3 regions of the Lysinibacillus sp. FSL R5-0849 genome follow, and region 3 is predicted to be linked to each of the others. Evidence: a T-box and tRNA genes for the amino acid it is inferred to sense, from the RefSeq annotation. Region 3 holds a T-box; the other regions hold tRNA genes.
What was found. The T-box of region 3 lies ahead of argS (arginine--tRNA ligase). A T-box ahead of a tRNA ligase gene usually reads a tRNA of that ligase, here a tRNA-Arg.
Positions count from the first base shown of each region.

Region 1 (10,672 bases), 2.0 Mb from region 3:
TTTTCGCTATTTAAACATTTACCTAAACTAAAGCCGTACACACGCTTCAATCATATTGCAGGCATAATTCGCGTGATGAGTTGAGTGCTGGTGATGTATAGTAAACAAATTTTAGGGTGATAATTAAGGATTTTGATTTAAGAAAAAAAGGGGGAAACATCTATGGAGACAATCGTTAATGCGTTGGTCGATTATATTTGGGGAAATGCACTTGTATACTTAGCATTAGGGGTAGGTCTTTACTTTACCGTCCTAACAAAAGCTGTTCAAATTCGTTATATTCCTGAGATGATTCGATTATTACGTGAACGTAAAGAGTCAAATGAAGGAATCTCATCATTCCAAGCGTTTTGTATGGCATTGTCTGGGCGGGTTGGTGTTGGCAATATCGCAGGAGTGGCTACGGCAATTGCTGCTGGTGGACCAGGCGCAGTATTTTGGATGGGTGTTATGGCATTTCTAGGGGGTGCAAGTGCATTTATTGAATCAACACTTGCCCAATTATATAAAGAAAAGGCTGATGATCAGTATCGCGGTGGTTCTCCATACTATATCGAAAAGGGTTTAAGACTAAAGGGTTTTGCTATATTTGTTGCGATTGTTATCTGTCTTTCATATGGTGTTCTAGTACCGGGAATCCAGGCGAATACAATTGCCACTTCATTTAATACGGCTTTTCATATTCCGCCCTTTATAACAGGTGCCTTAATCGTTATTCTTTTGGGATTAATCATATTCGGTGGTGTAAAACGCATAGCACGTGTTGCAGATAAAGTTGTTCCTATTATGGCACTTGCCTACGTCATTTTAACACTCATCATATTAGGAGCGAATGTAAGTGAAATTCCAGATATGGTTAAACTTATACTGACAAGTGCCTTTGGTACAAATGCAATTTTTGGAGGTATAGTGGGGACTGCCATCGCCTGGGGTGTAAGACGCTCGGTATTTTCAAACGTAGCTGGAGCAGGAGAAGCAACTTTTAGTTCTGCTGCTGCTGAAGTATCTCATCCAGCTAAACAAGGTTTAGTTCAAGGGTTTTCCATCTATATTGATACAATCATTGTCTGTACGGCTACAGCTTTAATGATTCTCATAACAGGTATGTATAATGTTACTCCTCCTGGAACAACGACACCGTTAGTTGAAAATATCCCGGGCGTTGTAGCAGGTACTGCTTATACACAAGCAGCAGTATCTACAGTATTTAATGATTTTGGAAGTGGATTCGTAGCTATAGCAATTTTCCTCTTCGCATTCACTACTTTAATGGCATATTATTATATTGCAGAGACAACTATTGTGTATTTAGATAAAAAACTTCGCTTCCCATTTTTAAAATTAGTATTAAAAGTGATCTTCTTACTAGTTGTTTATATTGGAAGTGTTCAATCTGTCAGTCTTATGTGGGGTCTTGGAGACATTGGATTTGGGAGTATGAGTTATTTGAACTTTATTGCTATTGTATTATTAACCAAGCCAGCGATTCGAGTTTTACAAGATTATGATCGACAAAAAAAGGCTGGCCTCGATCCTATTTTTGATCCAAGAGAAGTCGGAATTAAAAATGCCGAATTCTGGATAGAATATAGCAATAGGCATAAAAAGAAATGAATAGAAATAAAAAAACAGTCAGCACACAGCTGACTGTTTTTATTGCCTAGCGACGTCCTACTCTCACAGGGGGAAGCCCCCAACTACCATCGGCGCTAAAGAGCTTAACTTCCGTGTTCGGTATGGGAACGGGTGTGACCTCTTTGCCATCATCACTAGACTATTTTCGGCTTTCAATATACATCGCATTTCTTCGTCAGCTTCTGTCGTTCAGTCAGTCACGTACTTGAGTACGCTCCTTCCCTCTCTCCATTGCTTCCTCGAACTACTCGTATCTTGAAACCCTTCATAAAAGAAATTATTCTTTCAAAACTGGATAAACGGTTCATTGAATGGTTCAAACATTTTGGTTAAGTCCTCGATCGATTAGTATTCGTCAGCTCCATGTGTCACCACACTTCCACCTCGAACCTATCTACCTCATCGTCTTTGAGGGATCTTACTTACTTGCGTAATGGGAAATCTCATCTTGAGGGGGGCTTCATGCTTAGATGCTTTCAGCACTTATCCCGTCCACACATAGCTACCCAGCGATGCCTTTGGCAAGACAACTGGTACACCAGCGGTGTGTCCATCCCGGTCCTCTCGTACTAAGGACAGCTCCTCTCAAATTTCCTACGCCCACGACGGATAGGGACCGAACTGTCTCACGACGTTCTGAACCCAGCTCGCGTACCGCTTTAATGGGCGAACAGCCCAACCCTTGGGACCGACTACAGCCCCAGGATGCGATGAGCCGACATCGAGGTGCCAAACCTCCCCGTCGATGTGGACTCTTGGGGGAGATAAGCCTGTTATCCCCGGGGTAGCTTTTATCCGTTGAGCGATGGCCCTTCCATGCGGAACCACCGGATCACTAAGCCCGTCTTTCGACCCTGCTCGACTTGTAGGTCTCGCAGTCAAGCTCCCTTGTGCCTTTACACTCTACGAATGATTTCCAACCATTCTGAGGGAACCTTTGGGCGCCTCCGTTACCTTTTAGGAGGCGACCGCCCCAGTCAAACTGTCCGCCTGACACTGTCTCCTGCCCCGCTAAGGGGCATGGGTTAGAATTTCAATACAACCAGGGTAGTATCCCACCGACGCCTCCTTCGAAGCTGGCGCTCCGAGATCTCTGGCTCCTACCTATCCTGTACAAGTTGTACCAAAATTCAATATCAGGCTACAGTAAAGCTCCACGGGGTCTTTCCGTCCTGTCGCGGGTAACCTGCATCTTCACAGGTACTATAATTTCACCGAGTCTCTCGTTGAGACAGTGCCCAGATCGTTACGCCTTTCGTGCGGGTCGGAACTTACCCGACAAGGAATTTCGCTACCTTAGGACCGTTATAGTTACGGCCGCCGTTTACTGGGGCTTCAATTCGCAGCTTCGCTTGCGCTAACCACTCCTCTTAACCTTCCAGCACCGGGCAGGCGTCAGCCCCTATACGTCACCTTACGGTTTTGCAGAGACCTGTGTTTTTGCTAAACAGTCGCCTGGGCCTATTCACTGCGGCTCTCATGCGCTTGCACGCTCAAGAGCACCCCTTCTCCCGAAGTTACGGGGTCATTTTGCCGAGTTCCTTAACGAGAGTTCTCTCGCACACCTTAGGATTCTCTCCTCGACTACCTGTGTCGGTTTGCGGTACGGGCACCTCTCACCTCGATAGAGGCTTTTCTTGGCAGTGTGAAATCAGGAACTTCGTCCATACGGACTCGCCATCACAGCTCAACGTTACAGTGTGCGGATTTGCCTACACACACGCCTTACTGCTTGGACGCGCATAACCAACAGCGCGCTTACCCTATCCTACTGCGTCCCCCCATTTCTCAAACGGTGAGGAGGTGGTACAGGAATATCAACCTGTTGTCCATCGCCTACGCCTATCGGCCTCGGCTTAGGTCCCGACTAACCCTGAGCGGACGAGCCTTCCTCAGGAAACCTTAGTCATACGGTGGACGGGATTCTCACCCGTCTTTCGCTACTCATACCGGCATTCTCACTTCTAAGCGCTCCACCAGTCCTTCCGGTCTGACTTCAACGCACTTAGAACGCTCTCCTACCACTGACATCGTAGATGTCAATCCACAGCTTCGGTGAATCGTTTAGCCCCGATACATTTTCGGCGCAGCGTCACTCGACCAGTGAGCTATTACGCACTCTTTAAATGATGGCTGCTTCTAAGCCAACATCCTGGTTGTCTGTGCAACGCCACATCCTTTTCCACTTAACGATTACTTTGGGACCTTAGCTGGTGGTCTGGGCTGTTTCCCTTTTGACTACGGATCTTATCACTCGCAGTCTGACTCCCGTGTATAAATATCTGGCATTCGGAGTTTGTCTGAATTCGGTAAACCGGGATGGCCCCCTAGTCCAAACAGTGCTCTACCTCCAGTATTCTCATCACGAGGCTAGCCCTAAAGCTATTTCGGAGAGAACCAGCTATCTCCAAGTTCGATTGGAATTTCTCCGCTACCCACACCTCATCCCCGCACTTTTCAACGTGCGTGGGTTCGGGCCTCCAGTAAGTGTTACCTTACCTTCACCCTGGACATGGGTAGATCACCTGGTTTCGGGTCTACGACCACGTACTATTTCGCCCTATTCAGACTCGCTTTCGCTGCGGCTCCGCCTTCTAAAGCTTAACCTCGCACGTAATCGTAACTCGCCGGTTCATTCTACAAAAGGCACGCTATCACCCATTAACGGGCTCTAACTACTTGTAGGCACACGGTTTCAGGATCTCTTTCACTCCCCTTCCGGGGTGCTTTTCACCTTTCCCTCACGGTACTGGTTCACTATCGGTCACTAGGTAGTATTTAGCCTTGGGAGATGGTCCTCCCGGATTCCGACGGAATTTCACGTGTTCCGCCGTACTCAGGATCCACTCAGGAGGGAACGAACTTTCGACTACAGGGCTTTTACCTGCTCTGGCGGACCTTTCCAAGTCGCTTCATCTAACTCGCTCTTTTGTAACTCCGTATTGAGTGTCCTACAACCCCAAGAGGCAAGCCTCTTGGTTTGGGCTCTTCCCGTTTCGCTCGCCGCTACTCAGGGAATCGATTTTTCTTTCTCTTCCTCCAGGTACTTAGATGTTTCAGTTCCCTGGGTCTGCCTTCAAGACGCTATGTATTCACGTCAAGATACTACGCGATTAAACGTAGTGGGTTCCCCCATTCGGAAATCTCCGGATCAAAGCTCACTTACAGCTCCCCGAAGCATATCGGTGTTAGTGCCGTCCTTCTTCGGCTCCTAGTGCCAAGGCATTCGCCGTGCGCCCTTAATAACTTAACCTATCAGCTTTCAATACACATCGCATTTAACTGCTCGTGTCTTGAAACCTTTTAATGTTATTAAGCCTATAAAAAACTTAAAAAATAAATGTGTTTGTTACTATTTCAATGTCGTTTTATCCAGTTTTCAAAGAACAAGTTTTGAAGTATTTCATTCAGAAGAATGAACCTTCAAAACTGAACGCAAAACGTAATCTTACAAACCCAAGGTTTGTATTCCGAAAATATCCTTAGAAAGGAGGTGATCCAGCCGCACCTTCCGATACGGCTACCTTGTTACGACTTCACCCCAATCATCTATCCCACCTTCGGCGGCTGGCTCCAAAAGGTTACCTCACCGACTTCGGGTGTTACAAACTCTCGTGGTGTGACGGGCGGTGTGTACAAGGCCCGGGAACGTATTCACCGCGGCATGCTGATCCGCGATTACTAGCGATTCCGGCTTCATGTAGGCGAGTTGCAGCCTACAATCCGAACTGAGAACGACTTTATCGGATTAGCTCCCTCTCGCGAGTTGGCAACCGTTTGTATCGTCCATTGTAGCACGTGTGTAGCCCAGGTCATAAGGGGCATGATGATTTGACGTCATCCCCACCTTCCTCCGGTTTGTCACCGGCAGTCACCTTAGAGTGCCCAACTAAATGATGGCAACTAAGATCAAGGGTTGCGCTCGTTGCGGGACTTAACCCAACATCTCACGACACGAGCTGACGACAACCATGCACCACCTGTCACCGTTGCCCCCGAAGGGGAAACTATATCTCTACAGTGGTCAACGGGATGTCAAGACCTGGTAAGGTTCTTCGCGTTGCTTCGAATTAAACCACATGCTCCACCGCTTGTGCGGGCCCCCGTCAATTCCTTTGAGTTTCAGTCTTGCGACCGTACTCCCCAGGCGGAGTGCTTAATGCGTTAGCTGCAGCACTAAGGGGCGGAAACCCCCTAACACTTAGCACTCATCGTTTACGGCGTGGACTACCAGGGTATCTAATCCTGTTTGCTCCCCACGCTTTCGCGCCTCAGTGTCAGTTACAGACCAGATAGTCGCCTTCGCCACTGGTGTTCCTCCAAATCTCTACGCATTTCACCGCTACACTTGGAATTCCACTATCCTCTTCTGCACTCAAGTCTCCCAGTTTCCAATGACCCTCCACGGTTGAGCCGTGGGCTTTCACATCAGACTTAAGAAACCACCTGCGCGCGCTTTACGCCCAATAATTCCGGACAACGCTTGCCACCTACGTATTACCGCGGCTGCTGGCACGTAGTTAGCCGTGGCTTTCTAATAAGGTACCGTCAAGGTACAGCCAGTTACTACTGTACTTGTTCTTCCCTTACAACAGAGTTTTACGAACCGAAATCCTTCTTCACTCACGCGGCGTTGCTCCATCAGGCTTTCGCCCATTGTGGAAGATTCCCTACTGCTGCCTCCCGTAGGAGTCTGGGCCGTGTCTCAGTCCCAGTGTGGCCGATCACCCTCTCAGGTCGGCTACGCATCGTCGCCTTGGTGAGCCGTTACCTCACCAACTAGCTAATGCGCCGCGGGCCCATCCTATAGCGACAGCCGAAACCGTCTTTCAGTGTTTCACCATGAGGTGAAACAGATTATTCGGTATTAGCCCCGGTTTCCCGGAGTTATCCCAAACTATAAGGTAGGTTGCCCACGTGTTACTCACCCGTCCGCCGCTAACGTCGAAGGAGCAAGCTCCTTCTCTGTTCGCTCGACTTGCATGTATTAGGCACGCCGCCAGCGTTCGTCCTGAGCCAGGATCAAACTCTCCATAAAAGAAATTTGATTAGCTCAAATTGTTTTGCTGGCATCAATTTTGATGTCCGAAATTTTGTTTCGTTCACTAGCTAAACTAGCTACTTAAAACTTTATTGATTACGTTTTGCTTGTTCAGTTTTCAAGGTTCATAACGTTGTCGAATCAGACAACTATTTAATCTTATCAAACAACCAAGAGGTTGTCAACACTTTTTTTGGAGCGGGTGATGAGAATCGAACTCACGACATCAGCTTGGAAGGCTGAGGTTTTACCATTAAACTACACCCGCATTATTTTTAAAAAATATGGCGCGCCCGGCAGGAGTCGAACCCACAACCTTCTGATCCGTAGTCAGACGCTCTATCCAATTGAGCTACGGGCGCATATGAATTAATTAACTTTGTAATTGACTTTGGTGCGGCCGAGAGGACTTGAACCTCCACGGGGTTGCCCCCACTAGGCCCTCAACCTAGCGCGTCTGCCGTTCCGCCACGACCGCATTCAATTAGTAACTTTCTTATTATACTATACATCAATAGAAAGTCAACCTTTTTCTTAAAAGAGATGAGCCATGAAGGACTCGAACCTTCGACCCTCTGATTAAAAGTCAGATGCTCTACCAACTGAGCTAATGGCTCAAATTAAGAAATGAATGGCTGGGGTACTAGGATTCGAACCTAGGCATGACGGAATCAAAATCCGTTGCCTTACCGCTTGGCTATACCCCAATAAGTGGCGGTCCCGACCGGGATCGAACCGGCGATCTCCTGCGTGACAGGCAGGCATGTTAACCGCTACACCACGGGACCAATATTATTTGCAAAGTAAATTATGAAAATGACCCCTACGGGATTCGAACCCGTGTTACCGCCGTGAAAGGGCGGTGTCTTAACCACTTGACCAAGGGGCCATGGCTCCGAAGGCAGGACTCGAACCTGCGACAACCTGATTAACAGTCAGGTGCTACTACCAACTGAGCTACTTCGGAATAATGAGTGTTATGTTGTCGTCGTTATCTTGTCGACTTTTACTATTATAGGGATAACTCAACAATACGTCAATCTTTTTTTAATATTTTTTTACTCTAATAATTTAAGCCTGCCCAAACACTTGCTACAACAGTACTTTTCAACATTCATTTTAATTTTTCTTACATATAATTGCTGGCAATTAGTACATGTATAGGTGTAGCGTCGTTGTTTTTTTATAGATGATTTAGAAGTATGTAACGCTGAACAGAAACGAGGTGCCTTTACTTTATTTAATAGTTCCCTGAATTCTTTATCCCGATGCTGATACCCCTTACCTTCAATATGTAAATGGTAATGACACAGTTCATGAAGTACAATGCCTTGAATTTCCTTAATACCATATAATTCAAAAGCATATGGATTGATCTCAATATTGTGCGTTTGTAAAAGATATCGCCCGCCCGTTGAACGTAACCTTCCATTAAAATAAGCTTGGTGTATAAATGGTTTTTGAAAACTTTCCAAAGAAATTCGACATACAAGCTGTTGTAGTTCCTCATTGTCCAACTTGATCACCTCCAACAACAAGAATACCACACTGTGTAGTATGCACAGCGTGGTAAAAATTTATTACTCAATCTAATAATTGATTTTTAGGAGGAAGCATTGTTAAAGAAATCCGCCCTTTACTAACATCAATCTGTTCAACCCAAACGGTTACAATATCTCCTAACGCCACAACTTCTAATGGATGTTTAATGCGTTTATTTTGAAGTTTTGAAATGTGCACAAGTCCATCTTGCTTCACACCAATATCAACAAAAGCTCCAAAGTCTACTACATTTCGCACAGTTCCCTGTAGCTCCATACCAACTTTTAAATCTTCCATTTTCAATACATCTGTTTTCAGCAATGGCTGTGGGAACGCATCACGTGGATCACGGCTTGGCTTCATCAAAGTATCTACAATATCTTGAATCGTTACAACACCAATCTCTAGTACTCCACTTAATTGTTGAATATCCAAAGCAGCAATAGCTTCCTCCGCCTTCTTCGTTCCAAGTTCTTTTTTATCGATCTTTGCCTCTCCTAAAATCTGTTCTGCAAGATGATAGCTTTCAGGGTGGATACCTGTAGAATCAAATGGATTTTTTGCCTCAGAGATACGTAAGAAACCAATGGCTTGCTCATAAGTTTTCGCACCCAATCTTGGAATTTTCTTTAATTGTACACGGGTAGTGAATTGACCATTCTCTTCTCTAACCTTCACGATATTTTCTGCAACTGTTTTAGATAAACCAGAAACGTATTGTAAAAGTGATGAAGAGGCCGTGTTTACATCAACTCCCACTTGGTTAACTGCTGTTTCTACTATAAATGTTAATGATTCATTTAATTTCTTTTGAGAAACATCATGCTGATACTGCCCCACTCCAACTGCTTTTGGTTCAATCTTCACTAGCTCTGATAAAGGATCTTGTAAGCGTCGGGCAATAGACACAGCACTTCGTTGCTCAACCTGTAAATCAGGGAATTCAGCCCGAGCAATATCCGATGCTGAGTACACAGATGCTCCCGCTTCATTAACAATAACGTAGGCTACGTCCGTAGGCAGCTCGTTTAATACATCAACAATGAATTGTTCTGTTTCACGGGAGGCTGTCCCATTACCAATAGCAATTATACTAATTGGGTATTTTGCTAAGATTGCTTTTACAACAGCTTTCGATTTTGCCACATCTGGTTTAGGTGGATGTGGATAGATAGCGGTAACCTCTAGCATTTTCCCAGTTTCATCGACAACTGCTAATTTACAACCGGTACGATAAGCTGGGTCAACGCCCAAGACATATTTGCCTTTCATAGGTGGTTGTAATAGTAGATTACGTAAGTTTGCAGAGAAAATATGAATAGCCTGTGTTTCTGCTTTTTCAGTAAGCTCATTACGTATTTCTCTTTCTATAGAAGGTTGAATTAAACGCTTGTACGAATCTTCGATAGCTAGCTTCACTTCAGCAATAGCAGGAGATGTTCCCGTTGCTGGTATCCATTCTTTCCACATGATCATCAATACGCGATCCACCGGAACATGAATCGAAACTTTTAAAACATCTTCTTTTTCCCCACGATTTATCGCTAGAATACGATGCGGAACAATTCGATTAACAGGCTCCTCATACTCGTAGTACATTTCAAATACATTTTTCTCATCTATTTCTGCATTTTTCACACTCGTTACAAGTACGCCATCTTTCAATGAATACGTACGAATTGTCTCACGAATAGCAGCATCATCAGCAAAGCGTTCTGCTAAAATATCTCTCGCTCCTGCTAGCGCGTCTTCAGTATTAGCTACTTGATCATTATCGACGAATTTAATAGCTAGTTGCTCTAGTGGATCATGACTAAAAGCTACTAAAAGATCTGCCAGTGGTTCTAAGCCCTTTTCTTTTGCAATAGTAGCCTTAGTACGACGCTTTTGCTTGTAAGGTCTATATAAATCCTCTACACGCTGTAGTACTGTTGCTGAAAGAATAGATTTTTCTAATTCTGGTGTAAGCTTATCTTGCTCTTGGATTAATCGAATAACCTCTTCTTTCCGTTGTTCGAGCTGCTGTATGTAGTGATAACGATCCTCTACAGCTTTAATTTGCACCTCATCCAGAGATCCCGTTACTTCTTTTCGATAACGCGCAATAAACGGAACTGTATTTCCTTCTTCTAATAATTTAATAACAGCATCAACTTGCCCTGGTTTAACCGCTACATCTTTTGCAATGAGCTGTAACATTTGCTTTTGTTCCACACCATCACTACCTTTTTCTTTTCATTTTACCATTACACTTTACTAAAAATGCAAAAAAATAGTCTACTCAAACGAATATGAGTAGACTATTTTCAAACATTTAAAAGGTGTTTAGTATGATTCACAGCACACCCATTGATGGATTAGAGCGACACACCGCCACTTGCTAGAATAGCCTCTTGTAATTTCTTGATTGCTTTTCTTTGTATTCTAGATACATGCATTTGAGAAATCCCTAAT
Region 1 is NZ_CP152004.1:4,208,330-4,219,001, forward strand. Features, by position in the region: gene MKY80_RS20800 (alanine/glycine:cation symporter family protein) at 163-1,614, shown strand; rRNA gene rrf (5S ribosomal RNA) at 1,659-1,774, opposite strand; rRNA gene MKY80_RS20810 (23S ribosomal RNA) at 1,961-4,888, opposite strand; rRNA gene MKY80_RS20815 (16S ribosomal RNA) at 5,122-6,673, opposite strand; tRNA gene MKY80_RS20820 (tRNA-Gly) at 6,871-6,944, opposite strand; tRNA gene MKY80_RS20825 (tRNA-Arg) at 6,962-7,038, opposite strand; tRNA gene MKY80_RS20830 (tRNA-Leu) at 7,069-7,154, opposite strand; tRNA gene MKY80_RS20835 (tRNA-Lys) at 7,221-7,293, opposite strand; tRNA gene MKY80_RS20840 (tRNA-Gln) at 7,309-7,383, opposite strand; tRNA gene MKY80_RS20845 (tRNA-Asp) at 7,389-7,464, opposite strand; tRNA gene MKY80_RS20850 (tRNA-Glu) at 7,494-7,565, opposite strand; tRNA gene MKY80_RS20855 (tRNA-Asn) at 7,567-7,643, opposite strand; gene MKY80_RS20860 (SprT family protein) at 7,735-8,193, opposite strand; gene MKY80_RS20865 (Tex family protein) at 8,261-10,432, opposite strand; gene sigB (RNA polymerase sigma factor SigB) at 10,576-10,672, opposite strand, start outside.
Region 1: it encodes a tRNA-Arg, which carries the amino acid that the T-box ahead of argS (arginine--tRNA ligase) is inferred to sense. The anticodon was not compared.

Region 2 (10,672 bases), 2.1 Mb from region 3:
TTCACAATGAACAATGAATTAAAATCATGTGCAAAAGATATTTCAGAACAATATATTTCAATGTTGAGCGATTGGATTCCTACTGATTCATCCATTGCAATTGCCGTTAATAATTCTTATATCTTTATTCAACCAGGGCATCCGAGTATCCATTTAGAAATGGGTCAACAAGTGTTACCTGGAAGTATTGCCGATCAAGTATTGCGCACACAGAAAAAAACAGAAACAATTTTAGATAATTTGTCATGCGATACACCCTTTTACGGTATCGGCTATCCGATACTCATTCAGGATGAACCAGCAGCTCTAGTAGTCATACTGCCATCTACTTTCACTACTAAAAAGACAGAACCATTTGAGTTTATAACAGGAAAACAAGATGAAGAATGGAATCCTGTAGCCATTAATAAAGTATCGCATATTGAAAGTCTTCAAAAAAAGACATGGTTTTATGTAGAGCGCGAACAATTTAAAACGAGCATCACCCTTAAAGAACTTGAAATAAGATTACCATCATACTTTATTCGTATTCATAGATCCTATATCGTAAATATTTATTTTATAAAAAAAATGGCGCGTGATTTGACATCAAACTTTATTATTACATTAATGGATGGTAGTGAATTACCAGTGAGTCAATCATATATCAATAACTTGAGAAGTGCGCTTAAGTTTTAAATATATTAGCTGTCTTACTCCAGAGACAGCTTTAATTTTTTCTGTTGAAAACGAAAAAAGACCAGAGAAAAGATTCTCTGGTCTTTCTAGTGCCTAGCGACGTCCTACTCTCACAGGGGGAAGCCCCCAACTACCATCGGCGCTAAAGAGCTTAACTTCCGTGTTCGGTATGGGAACGGGTGTGACCTCTTTGCCATCATCACTAGACTATTTTCGGCTTTCAATATACATAGCATTTCTTCGTCAGCTGCTGTCGTTCAGTCAGTCACGTACTTGAGTACGCTCCTTCCCTCTCTCCATTGCTTCCTCGAACTACTCGTATCTTGAAACCCTTCATAAAAGAAATTATTCTTTCAAAACTGGATAAACGGTTCATTGAATGTTTCAAACTTTTTGGTTAAGTCCTCGATCGATTAGTATTCGTCAGCTCCATGTGTCACCACACTTCCACCTCGAACCTATCTACCTCATCGTCTTTGAGGGATCTTACTTACTTGCGTAATGGGAAATCTCATCTTGAGGGGGGCTTCATGCTTAGATGCTTTCAGCACTTATCCCGTCCACACATAGCTACCCAGCGATGCCTTTGGCAAGACAACTGGTACACCAGCGGTGTGTCCATCCCGGTCCTCTCGTACTAAGGACAGCTCCTCTCAAATTTCCTACGCCCACGACGGATAGGGACCGAACTGTCTCACGACGTTCTGAACCCAGCTCGCGTACCGCTTTAATGGGCGAACAGCCCAACCCTTGGGACCGACTACAGCCCCAGGATGCGATGAGCCGACATCGAGGTGCCAAACCTCCCCGTCGATGTGGACTCTTGGGGGAGATAAGCCTGTTATCCCCGGGGTAGCTTTTATCCGTTGAGCGATGGCCCTTCCATGCGGAACCACCGGATCACTAAGCCCGTCTTTCGACCCTGCTCGACTTGTAGGTCTCGCAGTCAAGCTCCCTTGTGCCTTTACACTCTACGAATGATTTCCAACCATTCTGAGGGAACCTTTGGGCGCCTCCGTTACCTTTTAGGAGGCGACCGCCCCAGTCAAACTGTCCGCCTGACACTGTCTCCTGCCCCGCTAAGGGGCATGGGTTAGAATTTCAATACAACCAGGGTAGTATCCCACCGACGCCTCCTTCGAAGCTGGCGCTCCGAGATCTCTGGCTCCTACCTATCCTGTACAAGTTGTACCAAAATTCAATATCAGGCTACAGTAAAGCTCCACGGGGTCTTTCCGTCCTGTCGCGGGTAACCTGCATCTTCACAGGTACTATAATTTCACCGAGTCTCTCGTTGAGACAGTGCCCAGATCGTTACGCCTTTCGTGCGGGTCGGAACTTACCCGACAAGGAATTTCGCTACCTTAGGACCGTTATAGTTACGGCCGCCGTTTACTGGGGCTTCAATTCGCAGCTTCGCTTGCGCTAACCACTCCTCTTAACCTTCCAGCACCGGGCAGGCGTCAGCCCCTATACGTCACCTTACGGTTTTGCAGAGACCTGTGTTTTTGCTAAACAGTCGCCTGGGCCTATTCACTGCGGCTCTCATGCGCTTGCACGCTCAAGAGCACCCCTTCTCCCGAAGTTACGGGGTCATTTTGCCGAGTTCCTTAACGAGAGTTCTCTCGCACACCTTAGGATTCTCTCCTCGACTACCTGTGTCGGTTTGCGGTACGGGCACCTCTCACCTCGATAGAGGCTTTTCTTGGCAGTGTGAAATCAGGAACTTCGTCCATACGGACTCGCCATCACAGCTCAACGTTACAGTGTGCGGATTTGCCTACACACACGCCTTACTGCTTGGACGCGCATAACCAACAGCGCGCTTGCCCTATCCTACTGCGTCCCCCCATTTCTCAAACGGTGAGGAGGTGGTACAGGAATATCAACCTGTTGTCCATCGCCTACGCCTATCGGCCTCGGCTTAGGTCCCGACTAACCCTGAGCGGACGAGCCTTCCTCAGGAAACCTTAGTCATACGGTGGACGGGATTCTCACCCGTCTTTCGCTACTCATACCGGCATTCTCACTTCTAAGCGCTCCACCAGTCCTTCCGGTCTGACTTCAACGCACTTAGAACGCTCTCCTACCACTGACATCGTAGATGTCAATCCACAGCTTCGGTGAATCGTTTAGCCCCGATACATTTTCGGCGCAGCGTCACTCGACCAGTGAGCTATTACGCACTCTTTAAATGATGGCTGCTTCTAAGCCAACATCCTGGTTGTCTGTGCAACGCCACATCCTTTTCCACTTAACGATTACTTTGGGACCTTAGCTGGTGGTCTGGGCTGTTTCCCTTTTGACTACGGATCTTATCACTCGCAGTCTGACTCCCGTGTATAAATATCTGGCATTCGGAGTTTGTCTGAATTCGGTAAACCGGGATGGCCCCCTAGTCCAAACAGTGCTCTACCTCCAGTATTCTCATCACGAGGCTAGCCCTAAAGCTATTTCGGAGAGAACCAGCTATCTCCAAGTTCGATTGGAATTTCTCCGCTACCCACACCTCATCCCCGCACTTTTCAACGTGCGTGGGTTCGGGCCTCCAGTAAGTGTTACCTTACCTTCACCCTGGACATGGGTAGATCACCTGGTTTCGGGTCTACGACCACGTACTATTTCGCCCTATTCAGACTCGCTTTCGCTGCGGCTCCGCCTTCTAAAGCTTAACCTCGCACGTAATCGTAACTCGCCGGTTCATTCTACAAAAGGCACGCTATCACCCATTAACGGGCTCTAACTACTTGTAGGCACACGGTTTCAGGATCTCTTTCACTCCCCTTCCGGGGTGCTTTTCACCTTTCCCTCACGGTACTGGTTCACTATCGGTCACTAGGTAGTATTTAGCCTTGGGAGATGGTCCTCCCGGATTCCGACGGAATTTCACGTGTTCCGCCGTACTCAGGATCCACTCAGGAGGGAACGAACTTTCGACTACAGGGCTTTTACCTGCTCTGGCGGACCTTTCCAAGTCGCTTCATCTAACTCGCTCTTTTGTAACTCCGTATTGAGTGTCCTACAACCCCAAGAGGCAAGCCTCTTGGTTTGGGCTCTTCCCGTTTCGCTCGCCGCTACTCAGGGAATCGATTTTTCTTTCTCTTCCTCCAGGTACTTAGATGTTTCAGTTCCCTGGGTCTGCCTTCAAGACGCTATGTATTCACGTCAAGATACTACGCGATTAAACGTAGTGGGTTCCCCCATTCGGAAATCTCCGGATCAAAGCTCACTTACAGCTCCCCGAAGCATATCGGTGTTAGTGCCGTCCTTCTTCGGCTCCTAGTGCCAAGGCATTCGCCGTGCGCCCTTAATAACTTAACCTATCAGCTTCCAATACACATCACATTTCGTTGTCAGCTTCACTCGTTCAATCAGTCACGTACTGAAGTACGCTCCTTCATTTACTCGATTGCTTCCTAGAATTGCTCGTGTCTTGAAATCTTTTAATGTTATTAAGCCTATAAAAAAACTTAAAAAATAAATGTGTTTGTTACAATTTCAATGTCGTTTTATCCAGTTTTCAAAGAACAAGTTTGGTGGAGCCTAGCGGGATCGAACCGCTGACCTCCTGCGTGCAAGGCAGGCGCTCTCCCAGCTGAGCTAAGGCCCCAAGAGGTATATATGGTGGGCCTAAATGGACTCGAACCATCGACCTCACGCTTATCAGGCGTGCGCTCTAACCAGCTGAGCTATAGGCCCTCTTGGAAGTTTTATATTATTAATAAACCTTCAAAACTGAACGCAAAACGTAATCTTACAAACCCAAGGTTTGTATTCCGAAAATATCCTTAGAAAGGAGGTGATCCAGCCGCACCTTCCGATACGGCTACCTTGTTACGACTTCACCCCAATCATCTATCCCACCTTCGGCGGCTGGCTCCAAAAGGTTACCTCACCGACTTCGGGTGTTACAAACTCTCGTGGTGTGACGGGCGGTGTGTACAAGGCCCGGGAACGTATTCACCGCGGCATGCTGATCCGCGATTACTAGCGATTCCGGCTTCATGTAGGCGAGTTGCAGCCTACAATCCGAACTGAGAACGACTTTATCGGATTAGCTCCCTCTCGCGAGTTGGCAACCGTTTGTATCGTCCATTGTAGCACGTGTGTAGCCCAGGTCATAAGGGGCATGATGATTTGACGTCATCCCCACCTTCCTCCGGTTTGTCACCGGCAGTCACCTTAGAGTGCCCAACTAAATGATGGCAACTAAGATCAAGGGTTGCGCTCGTTGCGGGACTTAACCCAACATCTCACGACACGAGCTGACGACAACCATGCACCACCTGTCACCGTTGCCCCCGAAGGGGAAACTATATCTCTACAGTGGTCAACGGGATGTCAAGACCTGGTAAGGTTCTTCGCGTTGCTTCGAATTAAACCACATGCTCCACCGCTTGTGCGGGCCCCCGTCAATTCCTTTGAGTTTCAGTCTTGCGACCGTACTCCCCAGGCGGAGTGCTTAATGCGTTAGCTGCAGCACTAAGGGGCGGAAACCCCCTAACACTTAGCACTCATCGTTTACGGCGTGGACTACCAGGGTATCTAATCCTGTTTGCTCCCCACGCTTTCGCGCCTCAGTGTCAGTTACAGACCAGATAGTCGCCTTCGCCACTGGTGTTCCTCCAAATCTCTACGCATTTCACCGCTACACTTGGAATTCCACTATCCTCTTCTGCACTCAAGTCTCCCAGTTTCCAATGACCCTCCACGGTTGAGCCGTGGGCTTTCACATCAGACTTAAGAAACCACCTGCGCGCGCTTTACGCCCAATAATTCCGGACAACGCTTGCCACCTACGTATTACCGCGGCTGCTGGCACGTAGTTAGCCGTGGCTTTCTAATAAGGTACCGTCAAGGTACAGCCAGTTACTACTGTACTTGTTCTTCCCTTACAACAGAGTTTTACGAACCGAAATCCTTCTTCACTCACGCGGCGTTGCTCCATCAGGCTTTCGCCCATTGTGGAAGATTCCCTACTGCTGCCTCCCGTAGGAGTCTGGGCCGTGTCTCAGTCCCAGTGTGGCCGATCACCCTCTCAGGTCGGCTACGCATCGTCGCCTTGGTGAGCCGTTACCTCACCAACTAGCTAATGCGCCGCGGGCCCATCCTATAGCGACAGCCGAAACCGTCTTTCAGTGTTTCACCATGAGGTGAAACAGATTATTCGGTATTAGCCCCGGTTTCCCGGAGTTATCCCAAACTATAAGGTAGGTTGCCCACGTGTTACTCACCCGTCCGCCGCTAACGTCGAAGGAGCAAGCTCCTTCTCTGTTCGCTCGACTTGCATGTATTAGGCACGCCGCCAGCGTTCGTCCTGAGCCAGGATCAAACTCTCCATAAAAGAAATTTGATTAGCTCAAATTGTTTTGCTGGCATCAATTTTGATGTCCAAAATTTTGTTTTGTTCACTAGCTAAGCTAGTTACTTAAAACTTTATTGATTACGTTTTGCTTGTTCAGTTTTCAAGGTTCATTTAGTTAAATAAGTTGAATGGTGGAGCCTAGCGGGATCGAACCGCTGACCTCCTGCGTGCAAGGCAGGCGCTCTCCCAGCTGAGCTAAGGCCCCATATTTTTTTGGAAATGGTCGGGAAGACAGGATTCGAACCTGCGACCCCTTGGTCCCAAACCAAGTGCTCTACCAAGCTGAGCTACTTCCCGTTCGTTTTATGGCGCGCCCGACAGGAGTCGAACCCATAACCTTCTGATCCGTAGTCAGACGCTCTATCCAATTGAGCTACGGGCGCATATAAAATGGTGCCGAGGACCGGAATCGAACCGGTACGGTAGTCACCTACCGCAGGATTTTAAGTCCTGTGCGTCTGCCAGTTCCGCCACCCCGGCACATTTGGAGCGGAAGACGAGGTTCGAACTCGCGACCCCCACCTTGGCAAGGTGGTGTTCTACCACTGAACTACTTCCGCATGTGCATAAGTTTTTTTATCTGGCATATTGAAAAATGGTGCGGGTGAAGGGAGTCGAACCCCCACGCCTTGCGGCGCTAGATCCTAAGTCTAGTGCGTCTGCCAATTCCGCCACACCCGCTTAATATGGTTGGTACTTATAAATGGTGAGCCATGAAGGACTCGAACCTTCGACCCTCTGATTAAAAGTCAGATGCTCTACCAACTGAGCTAATGGCTCGTCTGAAATGGTGCCGGCTATAGGAATCGAACCCACGACCTACTGATTACAAGTCAGTTGCTCTACCTGCTGAGCTAAACCGGCAAATGATGGAGGATGACGGGCTCGAACCGCCGACCCTCTGCTTGTAAGGCAGATGCTCTCCCAGCTGAGCTAATCCTCCTGGGTATTATGCCTAGCGACGTCCTACTCTCACAGGGGGAATCCCCCAACTACCATCGGCGCTAAAGAGCTTAACTTCCGTGTTCGGTATGGGAACGGGTGTGACCTCTTTGCCATCATCACTAGACTTATTCAAAAGACAAGATTTATTATAACATATGTAGTTATAAAATGCAAGTTTTTTAAAAACTTTTTTATTCTTTCAAAACTGGATAAACGGTTCATTGAAGGTTTCAAACATTTTTGGTTAAGTCCTCGATCGATTAGTATTCGTCAGCTCCATGTGTCACCACACTTCCACCTCGAACCTATCTACCTCATCGTCTTTGAGGGATCTTACTTACTTGCGTAATGGGAAATCTCATCTTGAGGGGGGCTTCATGCTTAGATGCTTTCAGCACTTATCCCGTCCACACATAGCTACCCAGCGATGCCTTTGGCAAGACAACTGGTACACCAGCGGTGTGTCCATCCCGGTCCTCTCGTACTAAGGACAGCTCCTCTCAAATTTCCTACGCCCACGACGGATAGGGACCGAACTGTCTCACGACGTTCTGAACCCAGCTCGCGTACCGCTTTAATGGGCGAACAGCCCAACCCTTGGGACCGACTACAGCCCCAGGATGCGATGAGCCGACATCGAGGTGCCAAACCTCCCCGTCGATGTGGACTCTTGGGGGAGATAAGCCTGTTATCCCCGGGGTAGCTTTTATCCGTTGAGCGATGGCCCTTCCATGCGGAACCACCGGATCACTAAGCCCGTCTTTCGACCCTGCTCGACTTGTAGGTCTCGCAGTCAAGCTCCCTTGTGCCTTTACACTCTACGAATGATTTCCAACCATTCTGAGGGAACCTTTGGGCGCCTCCGTTACCTTTTAGGAGGCGACCGCCCCAGTCAAACTGTCCGCCTGACACTGTCTCCTGCCCCGCTAAGGGGCATGGGTTAGAATTTCAATACAACCAGGGTAGTATCCCACCGACGCCTCCTTCGAAGCTGGCGCTCCGAGATCTCTGGCTCCTACCTATCCTGTACAAGTTGTACCAAAATTCAATATCAGGCTACAGTAAAGCTCCACGGGGTCTTTCCGTCCTGTCGCGGGTAACCTGCATCTTCACAGGTACTATAATTTCACCGAGTCTCTCGTTGAGACAGTGCCCAGATCGTTACGCCTTTCGTGCGGGTCGGAACTTACCCGACAAGGAATTTCGCTACCTTAGGACCGTTATAGTTACGGCCGCCGTTTACTGGGGCTTCAATTCGCAGCTTCGCTTGCGCTAACCACTCCTCTTAACCTTCCAGCACCGGGCAGGCGTCAGCCCCTATACGTCACCTTACGGTTTTGCAGAGACCTGTGTTTTTGCTAAACAGTCGCCTGGGCCTATTCACTGCGGCTCTCATGCGCTTGCACGCTCAAGAGCACCCCTTCTCCCGAAGTTACGGGGTCATTTTGCCGAGTTCCTTAACGAGAGTTCTCTCGCACACCTTAGGATTCTCTCCTCGACTACCTGTGTCGGTTTGCGGTACGGGCACCTCTCACCTCGATAGAGGCTTTTCTTGGCAGTGTGAAATCAGGAACTTCGTCCATACGGACTCGCCATCACAGCTCAACGTTACAGTGTGCGGATTTGCCTACACACACGCCTTACTGCTTGGACGCGCATAACCAACAGCGCGCTTGCCCTATCCTACTGCGTCCCCCCATTTCTCAAACGGTGAGGAGGTGGTACAGGAATATCAACCTGTTGTCCATCGCCTACGCCTATCGGCCTCGGCTTAGGTCCCGACTAACCCTGAGCGGACGAGCCTTCCTCAGGAAACCTTAGTCATACGGTGGACGGGATTCTCACCCGTCTTTCGCTACTCATACCGGCATTCTCACTTCTAAGCGCTCCACCAGTCCTTCCGGTCTGACTTCAACGCACTTAGAACGCTCTCCTACCACTGACATCGTAGATGTCAATCCACAGCTTCGGTGAATCGTTTAGCCCCGATACATTTTCGGCGCAGCGTCACTCGACCAGTGAGCTATTACGCACTCTTTAAATGATGGCTGCTTCTAAGCCAACATCCTGGTTGTCTGTGCAACGCCACATCCTTTTCCACTTAACGATTACTTTGGGACCTTAGCTGGTGGTCTGGGCTGTTTCCCTTTTGACTACGGATCTTATCACTCGCAGTCTGACTCCCGTGTATAAATATCTGGCATTCGGAGTTTGTCTGAATTCGGTAAACCGGGATGGCCCCCTAGTCCAAACAGTGCTCTACCTCCAGTATTCTCATCACGAGGCTAGCCCTAAAGCTATTTCGGAGAGAACCAGCTATCTCCAAGTTCGATTGGAATTTCTCCGCTACCCACACCTCATCCCCGCACTTTTCAACGTGCGTGGGTTCGGGCCTCCAGTAAGTGTTACCTTACCTTCACCCTGGACATGGGTAGATCACCTGGTTTCGGGTCTACGACCACGTACTATTTCGCCCTATTCAGACTCGCTTTCGCTGCGGCTCCGCCTTCTAAAGCTTAACCTCGCACGTAATCGTAACTCGCCGGTTCATTCTACAAAAGGCACGCTATCACCCATTAACGGGCTCTAACTACTTGTAGGCACACGGTTTCAGGATCTCTTTCACTCCCCTTCCGGGGTGCTTTTCACCTTTCCCTCACGGTACTGGTTCACTATCGGTCACTAGGTAGTATTTAGCCTTGGGAGATGGTCCTCCCGGATTCCGACGGAATTTCACGTGTTCCGCCGTACTCAGGATCCACTCAGGAGGGAACGAACTTTCGACTACAGGGCTTTTACCTGCTCTGGCGGACCTTTCCAAGTCGCTTCATCTAACTCGCTCTTTTGTAACTCCGTATTGAGTGTCCTACAACCCCAAGAGGCAAGCCTCTTGGTTTGGGCTCTTCCCGTTTCGCTCGCCGCTACTCAGGGAATCGATTTTTCTTTCTCTTCCTCCAGGTACTTAGATGTTTCAGTTCCCTGGGTCTGCCTTCAAGACGCTATGTATTCACGTCAAGATACTACGCGATTAAACGTAGTGGGTTCCCCCATTCGGAAATCTCCGGATCAAAGCTCACTTACAGCTCCCCGAAGCATATCGGTGTTAGTGCCGTCCTTCTTCGGCTCCTAGTGCCAAGGCATTCGCCGTGCGCCCTTAATAACTTAACCTATCAGCTTTCAATACACATCGCATTTCGTTGTCAGCTTCACTCGTTCAATCAGTCACGTACTGAAGTACGCTCCTTCATTCACTCGATTGCTTCCTAGAACTGCTCGTGTCTTGAAACCTTTTAATGTTATTAAGCCTATAAAAAAACTTAAAAAATAAATGTGTTTGTTACTATTTCAATGTCGTTTTATCCAGTTTTCAAAGAACAAGTTTTGAAGTATTTCATTCAGAAGAATGAACCTTCAAAACTGAACGCAAAACGTAATCTTACAAACCCAAGGTTTGTATTCCGAAAATATCCTTAGAAAGGAGGTGATCCAGCCGCACCTTCCGATACGGCTACCTTGTTACGACTTCACCCCAATCATCTATCCCACCTTCGGCGGCTGGCTCCAAAAGGTTACCTCACCGACTTCGGGTGTTACAAACTCTCGTGGTGTGACGGGCGGTGTGTACAAGGCCCGGGAACGTATTCACCGCGGCATGCTGATCCGCGATTACTAGCGATTCCGGCT
Region 2 is NZ_CP152004.1:112,475-123,146, reverse strand. Features, by position in the region: gene MKY80_RS00635 (LytTR family DNA-binding domain-containing protein) at 7-678, shown strand; rRNA gene rrf (5S ribosomal RNA) at 770-885, opposite strand; rRNA gene MKY80_RS00625 (23S ribosomal RNA) at 1,072-3,999, opposite strand; tRNA gene MKY80_RS00620 (tRNA-Ala) at 4,213-4,288, opposite strand; tRNA gene MKY80_RS00615 (tRNA-Ile) at 4,301-4,377, opposite strand; rRNA gene MKY80_RS00610 (16S ribosomal RNA) at 4,471-6,022, opposite strand; tRNA gene MKY80_RS00605 (tRNA-Ala) at 6,173-6,248, opposite strand; tRNA gene MKY80_RS00600 (tRNA-Pro) at 6,264-6,340, opposite strand; tRNA gene MKY80_RS00595 (tRNA-Arg) at 6,350-6,426, opposite strand; tRNA gene MKY80_RS00590 (tRNA-Leu) at 6,435-6,523, opposite strand; tRNA gene MKY80_RS00585 (tRNA-Gly) at 6,529-6,603, opposite strand; tRNA gene MKY80_RS00580 (tRNA-Leu) at 6,640-6,724, opposite strand; tRNA gene MKY80_RS00575 (tRNA-Lys) at 6,748-6,823, opposite strand; tRNA gene MKY80_RS00570 (tRNA-Thr) at 6,832-6,907, opposite strand; tRNA gene MKY80_RS00565 (tRNA-Val) at 6,914-6,986, opposite strand; rRNA gene rrf (5S ribosomal RNA) at 6,997-7,112, opposite strand; rRNA gene MKY80_RS00555 (23S ribosomal RNA) at 7,229-10,156, opposite strand; rRNA gene MKY80_RS00550 (16S ribosomal RNA) at 10,463-10,672, opposite strand, start outside.
Region 2: it encodes a tRNA-Arg, which carries the amino acid that the T-box ahead of argS (arginine--tRNA ligase) is inferred to sense. The anticodon was not compared.

Region 3 (10,672 bases):
TTTGGCTACCGCTTCACCCGACCGACTTAGCATGTCATAAATCGCGTCTACCGCTTTTCGTGTGGCGGCGTAAATAATACCGACTTCCTGTTTATTTTTCTGCAAGTAATTTTTAATATAACGTTCTTTATTTTCACCAATTAACACCGAAAGGGCCAAATTATCACGTGTAAAGCCTGTCATCACTGTTGCATCTTCATCAATGGTTAAAATTTTCCGAATATCCTCACAAACAGCAGGTGTCGCAGTGGCGGTAAGCGCTAAAACAGTTGGCTTCTGCTGCCACAGTGTGAAAAGCTTTTGAATGGAACGATAACTTGGTCGAAAATCATGACCCCATTGAGAAATACAGTGTGCTTCATCCACCGCAATTAATGGCACGGATAAATAGGACAATGCTTGAAGGAAGGAAGCAATTTCAAGTCTTTCAGGTGCGATATACAGTAGTTTTAAATAACCAGCACTAGCTAGCTGCATCGTTTCATTCACTTCTTGTGCTGTTAATGTACTATTTATATAGGCAGCAGGAATATTGGCTGCTCGTAAAGCTTCCACCTGATCTTGCATTAAAGAAATAAGAGGCGATATAACGATTGTGAGCCCCTCAAGCATTAACGCTGGAATCTGATAACAAATAGACTTCCCTCCACCTGTTGGCATCACACAAAGGCTCGATTGTCCATGTAAAGTTTGTTCAATAATTTGGGCTTGTCCTTGCCGGAAGGCTTCATAGCCAAAATGATGCTGTAGCATTTGTCTTGCTTGCTCCATGCAAAGTTCACTCCTCAGTAGTAAGACGAAGTAGCTTGTACTCGCCCTGTTCATTTTTCATAATTTCATAAAGCATGATGGAATGGGCAAGTGCCTCCTGACCAGTTGCGTTGGTCAATACATACTCCGTTTTAGCTTGTACCTGTAGATGCTGATCCACTATACGAATATCTTGAATGTCCGTATTCGAGAAATGAATCTTCGCGTGTTTGGAGGCATAGTAGGCAACCATACCTGCCAAAGTGTCTTGCAAATCTTCTGATCCAACAATCGGCTCCATAACACTTGCATCTTGAATAGTGACAGCGCCTTTTAAATGCTTATGGAATGTATCTAAAAAAAGATTGATTTCATCTATATTATACGCAAATATATTTTCACCATATTGGTCGATGGCTTGCTGTACGGCTTCTTGATCACCCTGTTCAATATAAGGATATAAATTTTTTGATTGCGATAGGCGTACACTCGCCTTCATGCCTTCCTTTAACCACTTCTGCATAAACGGTTGAATTTCCTTTATCGGCAATATGTATGGTTGTGCTTCACCTTGCTGCTGCCGGTTAAAATAAAGACCGACAATTGCTCCGTTTTCCGCCTCCATCACGGGGCTTCCCAAAGGTAGCTTTTCATCTGTATCAATATAATAAGCAGCAATTTTATCATCGTATTTTTGAATCGTATAAGGTAAGCCATTCACATAAACTGATAGCTGATCGAGCTCCCCCTCATACATTTTAGGTACTTTTACATTCGCTTTATAGGTCACCTGCAAAAGTGCAACATTATGTGCCGTTGACATAAAATGAACATTAGTTGCCACTAGCTTATCCGGACCAATTTGCACAAGGGCAGTTGGCTTTGAGGCCACTAGTGCGCCATTTGTTAAAATATAAAGCTCATCATCCTTTTGCTGAATAATAATGCCTGCACCAACTCCATGCTCACCTATCACTTTGACCTCAGGCACTATCTTTTCTTCTTGCTTGGCCACTGTTTTTGTTGGCATCTCTGCTTTTTCTGCTTGAAACCAGCCTGCACCTATTTGACTGTCACAACTTGTCATTAGTATTGTAGCCGCTCCTAAAACGAGCATCTTTTTATACATACCTTCACCAAAACTTTCTTTTCAACTATCTCTCTTGTCTATCATAATCAAGGTCTTAGGATGTTTCAAGTTTACATAATATTATTATTTGAATTTATCTAGTAGTAAAATAGAGCAATCGCTTTAGTTCTATTTCATTCTACCTATTAAAATTTATGGATTCTCTGATTTGCTGTGAAAATGGATGGATTTTAGGCCTTCAAAATATTTTTGACAAAAAAAAGACATGCGTTTTGAATGGCATGCCTTCTTGAATTAATTTTTTCGCAGTAGCCCTGTTGTCGCGATTATTCCTAGCATTAATGCTAGAAAGATCACATACGTCCATGTATGGTTACCTGTCATGTCATAGCAAACGCCAATCAAAACAGGAATGATTGCACTTAGCATAAAGCCACCTGAAAATACCATCGATGACCAGCTGTTGGCTTCCTGATCATTTCTAGCTTCATCAAGCGGTAACAGCAGGCCGATCGGAAATAGCCCACTTAGAACAATGCCGATTATCAATACGGCCAACCACAAATAAATACCTGATAAAAGCCATAATAATGTAAAGCCTATCAGCCCTAAACAGCCTAATGCCACTGCCCATGCTAATCGATTAGTCCATTTCTCCATAAGCATCGGCACAGCAATATTCCCAATCATTTGTACAATAGACATAAACGTCAGCATCATACTCGCATCCTTAAGCGTCATTCCTTTGTCCTGTAAAAGAGGTGTAAGCCACGACATCATAGAGAAAAACAGTGAGGTTTGTAAGCCAAAATACAATAAAATTGACCAAGCGCGCCCAGTTACCCAAGGATTACGCGCCGGTTCATTTTTAGCTAATTCTTCACCATCTGCTCCTTGTTCTTTCGGAATTGCCCAGCTCCATAGAATAAGGGCGACCATAGCAAGTAAGGCCCACATGCCCAGTGCAACTGTCCACTGATTATCAAAATATTGATAAAAGCTCACTGTTAATGCTGCACTTAATGTCGCACCAATGCCGATGCCAAATGAATAAATACCAATAACAATTGTAAAGCGTTGAGGGAATTTTTTCTTAATAAATGCATTTAATATAGGCCCAATCATCGCAATAGCCAAGCCTGCCGCAAAACTAGTGACAACTAATAAAAGATAGCTTTCTTGGAAAAAGCGTAGCCCATTTGCGAAGATGAGTATAACCATTAACAGCACGATTGCTAATTTTGTTCCAAGCTTACGCTGAAATGGTACAGCAATCGAAGCAAATAAACCCATGCAAAAAACTGGGATAGATGTGAGAAAGCTCATACTCGTATTGGAAACCTGTAAGTTTGTCATGAGGACATTATAGAGTGGCCCAATTCCCGTTACTGCGGGTCTCATATTAAGTGCTACAAAGAATATACTTATTACGACTAAAATCAGTGAAACAGTCCATTGTTTTTTACCCATTTGATTTAATCCCCTCTGCTGCCAGTCAATGGAAGAATTTTCTTTTATTATTCTATCCTTTTACCATGTATTCTATAAATGGTCAATGCTTTCAATATGCGACCGTTCACTACATATTTTCTGGCGACTCAATGCCCAATAAAGCTAATGACTCTTTTAACACTATCGCCACACAATGACAAAGCGCTAGACGTGAAGCTTGCTGGGCATCATCGGTTAATATTTTTTGATGAGCGTAATATTTATTTAATAAACGTGCTAGCTGTAAAGCATATTTTGCGATAATGGATGGATCTGCCTGATTAAAAGCGGTGTCCACAACCTTCGGAAATTGTTCCAATAATAAAATGATTGGCCAAGCATGCTGCCCTAATGGAGCAAATGTCTTTATGTGAGAGGGCACATCGCCTTTTGCCAAGATAGAGCAAATACGAGCATAGGTATACTGTACATAAGGCCCTGTTTCCCCTTCGAAATTCATCATTTGCTCGATGGAGAATTCAATATCGTTTAAACGATGATATTTTAGGTCATTAAAGATAACCGCTCCAACTCCTACTTGCTGCGCTACTCTCTCTTTCTGCTGTAAATAAGGGTTTTTGTCTTCTATATTGCGCTTAGCTGTGGCAATCGCCTCGGCTAGCACATCCGCTAATAACACCACTTTACCTTTACGTGTGGACATTTTCTTACCATCTTTAAGCATCATCCCAAACGGTACATGCTGTAAATCTTTTGCCCAACTATACCCCATCTTTTCAATCACCTGAAATAATTGTTTAAAATGGAGCGTTTGTTCATTGCCAACTACATAGAAAATTTTGTTCGGTTGATACTGTTGCTGTCGGTAAAAGGCAGCCGCTAAATCACGAGTTGCATAAAGCGTGGCGCCATCTGTTTTTGTTATTAAACAAGGAGGCATTCCCTCTATCTCTACTACAAAAGCACCCTCTGATTCGATTAGGAGTCCTTTGCTTTGTAGCTCTGTCACAACCTCTGTCATTTTATCATTGTAAAAGGCTTCTCCTGTATATTCATCAAAATTGATACCTAGCAGCTGATAAATAGCCTGAAATTCATCTAACGATACATCGCGGAACCATTGCCACAATGCTAACGCCTCTGAATCACCATCCTCTAATGCTTTAAATGCGGCGCGAGCCATTTCATTTAATGTAGGATCTTGTTCGGCCATCGTATGAAATTTAACATAAATCTTTAATAATTCCTCAATAGGAGATGCTGTAATGGCTTCCTTATCACCCCAATTTTGATACGCAACGATAAGCTTGCCAAATTGGGTGCCCCAGTCCCCTAAATGATTAATACGAATAGCCTGGTAACCATTTTTAACTGCAATATTTGCCAAGGCATTCCCAATGACGGTTGAACGTAAATGCCCCATAGAGAACGGTTTAGCAATATTGGGCGAAGAAAAGTCGAGGACGACACTTCCCATTTCATTTTGATTCGTACCAAAATTTTGTTGTTCCTGCATAATAAGGCCCAACACTTGTTGCGTTACTGTTGCTTGATTTAAAAAGATGTTGACATAGCCACCAACGGATTGCACCTGATGGATCATCTCATTTTGCAATTGGTTCGCTATTTCCGCAGCAATTTGTTGAGGTGGCTTCTTCCATATTTTAGCCAAGGTGAAGCATGGAAATGCCACATCGCCAACTTCTAAACTTTTTGGTTTTTCTAGCAATTGTTCCACGTCTTGAGCTGTTAGCTGTTGCTTTAAAATTTCAGCAATACTGTTTGCAATTTGTTTATTCATGTATATCCTCCTCCATTTTCAATAAAAAAAGCCCCCGCCTCTATAATTAGAGACGAGAGCATAGTAATCCCGTGGTACCACTCTAGTTGCCATTCATAATGACCACTTTCCATTGTTAACGAGGTGACGCCCCGCTATTCTCTACTAGTAGTTCGAGAACCTTCTCCAAAGTGCGCTTCATTCATGGTTTCTGTATTAGGCTCACACCATCCCTAACTCGCTTTCCAGTTGTCCCATCAATTACTCTCTTTATCATCGAATTTTTCTATGATTTTGACATATTCTACAGGAGTCCTTTCTTGACGTCAATAATTTTTTGTATAAAATTAATCATTGACATATCGAGATAATTCGATATATCATCGAGACATGGAACCTATTGAAATTTTTAAAGCGTTATCAAACGAGACAAGGCTAAACATCTTACAGTGGTTGAAGGAACCTGAGAAGCATTTTCCAAAAGTGAGTATTGAAGGAGGCGTTTGTGTAGGGGATATTCAGGAAAAAGCAAAAACTTCTCAATCGACCGTTTCTCACTATTTAACTATGATGCAAAAAGCTGGTCTCCTTGAATCTTTTCGTCATGGTCAATGGACGTATTACAAATTAAAAGAAGAAACTGTCCAAGAAATTGCAATGTTTTTAGTATCAGAAACCCAAAATGATTAAGTGGGTTTCTATTCAATCATTATATCGAATATTCACGATAAATAGATATAGGGTCCGATATTACATCTAATATATCGATAATTCTCGATATATAAATATAAGGAGGTATCAATATACAATGGTTCATGAAGAACAAACGCTTAGTAAAAAGCATAAGATTTTAGCATTTACGCTTATTTTGCTTACTTTCGTCATGGGGACAAGTGAATTTGTAATTGTAGGGCTATTAACTGAGGTTTCTACATCTATAGGGATCTCGATTGCTACAGCAGGCACATTGGTTTCTGGATTCGCCATTGCCTATGCAATAGGCACCCCCATTGTAACAGGCTTTGTCAGTAGATTTCCGAAATATCCACTTATGTTAGTATTAATTGCCATTTTCATCCTTGGAAATATAATTAGTGCTTTATCTAGCACTTATGTTGTGCTAATGGGCTCTAGAATTACGACCGCTGTTGTCAGTGGTGTTTTAACAGCTCTATCTATGTCCATTGCTAATACGGTCATTCCAAAAGAAAAAAGATCCACTATCATTGCTTCGATATTTGCCGGCTTTACCATTGCCAATGTCATGGGTGTACCATTAGGAACAATGATAGGACAATGGAGTAATTGGCATATGACATTCTGGTTAACTGCCTTCTTAGGGGGCGTTGCATTTATCATAAGCATGTTTGTGTTACCTAAACGTTTAAGTGGTGAGAATGGATCGCTATCCGATCAATTGTCCTTATTAAAGCATCCTAAAGTTATACTTGCATTTTTAATTCCTATTTTCACCATTGCTGGAACATACACAATCTATACATTTATTACGCCTATTTTAGAAAATAAACTTGGTGTTCCGACAAAATACATAGCCATTGTCCTTCTGATCTATGGTTTCTTTTCTATTTTTAGTAATGTTTTAGCAGGTAAAATTGCACAGAGAAACGGATTAAGTAAATTACGTTATATTTTTATCATTCAAGCATTCATCTTATTTTCCTTTTATTTTACAATGTCCTCCCTTTGGCTAGGAATTTTAAGTATCCTGTTAATGGCTGTTATACTTTATGCCGTAAACGCGACAATTCAGCTATATTTCATGGATTTAGCAGAAGAGTATTCTCCATCAGCCAAAGATTTTGCTTCCTCATTAACGCCAGTAGCCGTCAATGTGGGGATAGCATTAGGCGCTGCCATAGGAGGCTTTGTCATTAATTCAGGGAGTCTAGAATATCTTGCCTGGGCAGCAGCAACGTTGGCACTGATTGCATCTGCATTCACCTTCATGAGTTACAGACGGCATTCAAACGATCCACATTAAAAAAAACGCTCCTCATTTAGAGGAACGTTCTTTTTCTATATAATGAATGACATCTGCCATGATGGCATACATCTCTTTTAACTTCAGTTGCTTATTGTCTTTCACTTTTTTAGCTACTTTTTCAGTAACAATTTCTTGATCAATTAAGCTTTCCCAGCTTGTTCCAGTCGATTCATCGATAAGCACATCTGCCAAATATTGCGCCAGCTCATCTCGCGTAATAGCTTCATCACCCGTGCTATATACCTTATTTATGACAATCTCCAGCTTATCTTTCTTATCGGCTGTACTCTCTCCGCCGGCACGAATCATACTTTCTTTAAACATTTTAGCAAACTTAATTTTCGTTGCTTTACTGTCGACCTTTAAATCATTATCATAACCGCCCACTACAAGTCCATAGTTAATTAACGATTGAATGGCTTCATCATACCATTCGCCCTGATAAGGATAGTCCACAGAAAATGAATCGATATAGGCACCTTGTTTATCCAACTGCTCTCTTAACGTAGCAATTAATTTTTTATCCTTGCTCATTTCTCTAAAAGTAACATCTTGTTGAAGAGCCAGTGCTGCCGCTGTCCCTGCCGCTTCCCCAGTCACCATACCGGTTGGAACAATACGGGCACTTCCCGCTGCTAAAGATGAATAACCTGCAGATCGTCCTACAACAAGTAAACCATCGATATCCTTTGGTACTAGAGATCGGAAAGGAATCGCATATTGCTTTGGTGCAGAAATAACATAGCCATAATCATGGGGTGTTTGAGCCTGCACATCTACAGGATAAGAAGCAATCCCAATGCTATCCCAATGATCTCGGTTTTGCCAAATATCGGACATTGGTAATTGATATTCCGCCCAGATATGTCTTGTTTCTCGTACATAAAGCTCTTCTGGGAAGCTGACAATTTCTGCTTTTTCAAATCCAGGGAAGTTTTCCTGTAAATATTTAAGTACATGCAATGTTTCTTTTTTACCAGCAGCAATGGCCGCCTGCTTCGAATGATCATTTAAGCCATCAATACCAAAAATTTGTAAGGCATTAATAAAATATTCATCATCCACTCGCGCTAAATTTAACCCTCTTAATCTTGTACCTTCTTGTAAAGGTGTATATTCATCATGAAGCTTGGTAAAGCCCCACATAACGGTATGATTCAAGTTAGCCCCGCCAAATACATCTGACTTCGCCGCTTTTTTTACTTGATCCCAATCAACATTTTTCAAGTGAAGCATTAATGTTACAGCCATGCGTTTATCCTTTATCCCTATATCTTCACCACCAACGAAGAAAGGAACTTTAGACATCGTAGCAAAATCCGCATCCTGTGTAGCATCTATGAATGATTTTCCTTTAACGACATATGTACCGTATTCATTTTTTAGCTCAACAGACGTTAGTTGCTGTTGTTGAAGATTCGCTTTGACAACTTCCGTTTGCACCGACAATGTTAAATTGGGTTCCTCATCAATCAGCTTTTTAAACGCTGCTTTAGCTCCGACGATACCAAAAGCATCATTGCCTCTCACTAGCTCATGCCATTCTTTAAAAATACCTTCACTGATGGAGTTATTATGACCATCACGTGGAATATCTAGAAAATTCAACATCCCATATGTAAATAATCCACCCAATTCTTCACGTTTTTCTACCAATAATGTTTTAGCCCCATTACGTGCTGAAGCAACCGCAGCAGCGACACCCTCAGGCTCACCACCAATGACAATTACATCATATTCAGACTCTATATTGTTAATTGGTACTGGCTTTTTATACTCATCCACTAATTTATTGTATGCCATAGAGTTTGTTATTTCTTTGATAAAATAGTAGCTTCCAAACCCAAGTAAAACTACTAAGATAGCAGTGGCTGTCCACAATAAGCCTTTACCCATAATATACCTCCGATAGTTAATATTTCCAATAACATGTTTATTTTATCATCATTTCTGCCACTTGAAAGAGCTGAATGTCCTATTGATTTTTTGCCTACGACCATAAGGCATATCATTTTCTACAGTATTTTTCTATGAAATTATCGTGTATTCCATCACATAAAGAATCGGGATATTTTTCCTATTTGCAGACAAGGTTTGTTTCATCACTTATAGTAAGCAGTCAAAACGGGGATGTGCTTGCGGGCACAAGTAGATAATCAGGATACATTGTTCCTGATAAAAAAACAGTCAGAATCATTTTAATCTATATTTTTGTCGACAAGCAACTAAAAACCCTTTGGTAAATGATGTGAATTTACTATTCTTTTTCAAAAATAGTTAAATACACTACTAAGTAGACGCATCAACTTCAAATAAAGTTACAGGAGAAAAGATATTTATCGATAACCTTAATGAGCTAGTTTTATCCGTCACCCTACCATTTTACTTCTATTTTTTATTTTACTATGGTATATTTTCTATTAGGAAATCATTTCCAACTATCCAAACAATGGTCTTTAGGATCAATAAATGAGGTGCTTGTATGGATCGATTTGAAGTTTCTTTTAAAAATAAAGCAGTGCGAATCTGGTTTTACACGGTATTCCCCGCCTTTATATTAGCTATTATTTCTATTATTATTTTGCCCAATGAGCAAAATAAATATGTTTCATTAGGTTTGTCACTAGTTGTAATCATATATTATATTTGGTTTATTTTTTATATTAAAAAGCAACGCAAATAATAGAACATGTAAGTGCCGGAAAGTAAAATCAAACAAATGGCCATGCCCCCATTCCAATCATAACAAACCTAGTAAGCAAAAATTGACTAGCTCAGGATCCGTACACTACAGAACCTAAACCAGCCAACTGTATCATGAATACGCAAACTTTAAGGGTGTAATACCTCATGATTATGCCCCTTTACGTCTACCCTGTAATTTCCAAAAGTTTTTTTTCTATCATCTGAGCTTAAATTCCCAAATCTATTATAACCAAAAATATAGATGCCGTTATCATTTATTTTCCAGTTATATGAATTGCCTATCGTATCAAAACCATAATAAAACCCTGGCTTGCCTAAATAATCAGTAACCCATTGGCCATTTGTTCGTGTTGCAGATTTTAAATTACTCGTTTCATGAGCATTTACAATACCACGCTCATATCTCGTTAGATAATAGACATTATTCTCATAAGGTTTTACAGCTTTAATCGGTGCTTTTTCTACGGCTACTCTTGAAATGGATTGTCCATCCACATAATATAAAATAAATTCTCTTGTAGTGTTATAGGCGTAGTCCATATAAAAATTGCCCATATCTGTTTTAATCCAAATATCCCCTAATTTGATGATATTTTTATCCTCAACAAATTCCTTATAAACAAATGGTTCAAAATCAGAAAAATAATTGCTATAGAATAATTGACCCTTCTCTTGGATCACTGCCATAAAACGATCGCTATAGACAATTGATTTCCCCTGAAATAGCCATTCACAAATGCGGACAAGTTTAAGATTTTCAAGCTCCGCTGCCTTTACATCCCTAATCATAATCAAACTATAAGGTTGTAGGTTTTCATTTTTTAAATAAACTACTTTCTTATCAAAAGCCTCCCCTATATATCTTAAAGGAATATAGGTAGAATTATGA
Region 3 is NZ_CP152004.1:2,234,360-2,245,031, reverse strand. Features, by position in the region: gene recQ (DNA helicase RecQ) at 1-771, opposite strand, end outside; gene MKY80_RS11015 (hypothetical protein) at 779-1,879, opposite strand; gene MKY80_RS11010 (MFS transporter) at 2,135-3,310, opposite strand; gene argS (arginine--tRNA ligase) at 3,420-5,093, opposite strand; T-box leader at 5,139-5,358, opposite strand; gene MKY80_RS11000 (metalloregulator ArsR/SmtB family transcription factor) at 5,463-5,762, shown strand; gene MKY80_RS10995 (MFS transporter) at 5,881-7,074, shown strand; gene MKY80_RS10990 (FAD-dependent oxidoreductase) at 7,087-8,973, opposite strand; gene MKY80_RS10985 (hypothetical protein) at 9,560-9,760, shown strand; gene MKY80_RS10980 (copper amine oxidase N-terminal domain-containing protein) at 9,910-10,672, opposite strand, start outside.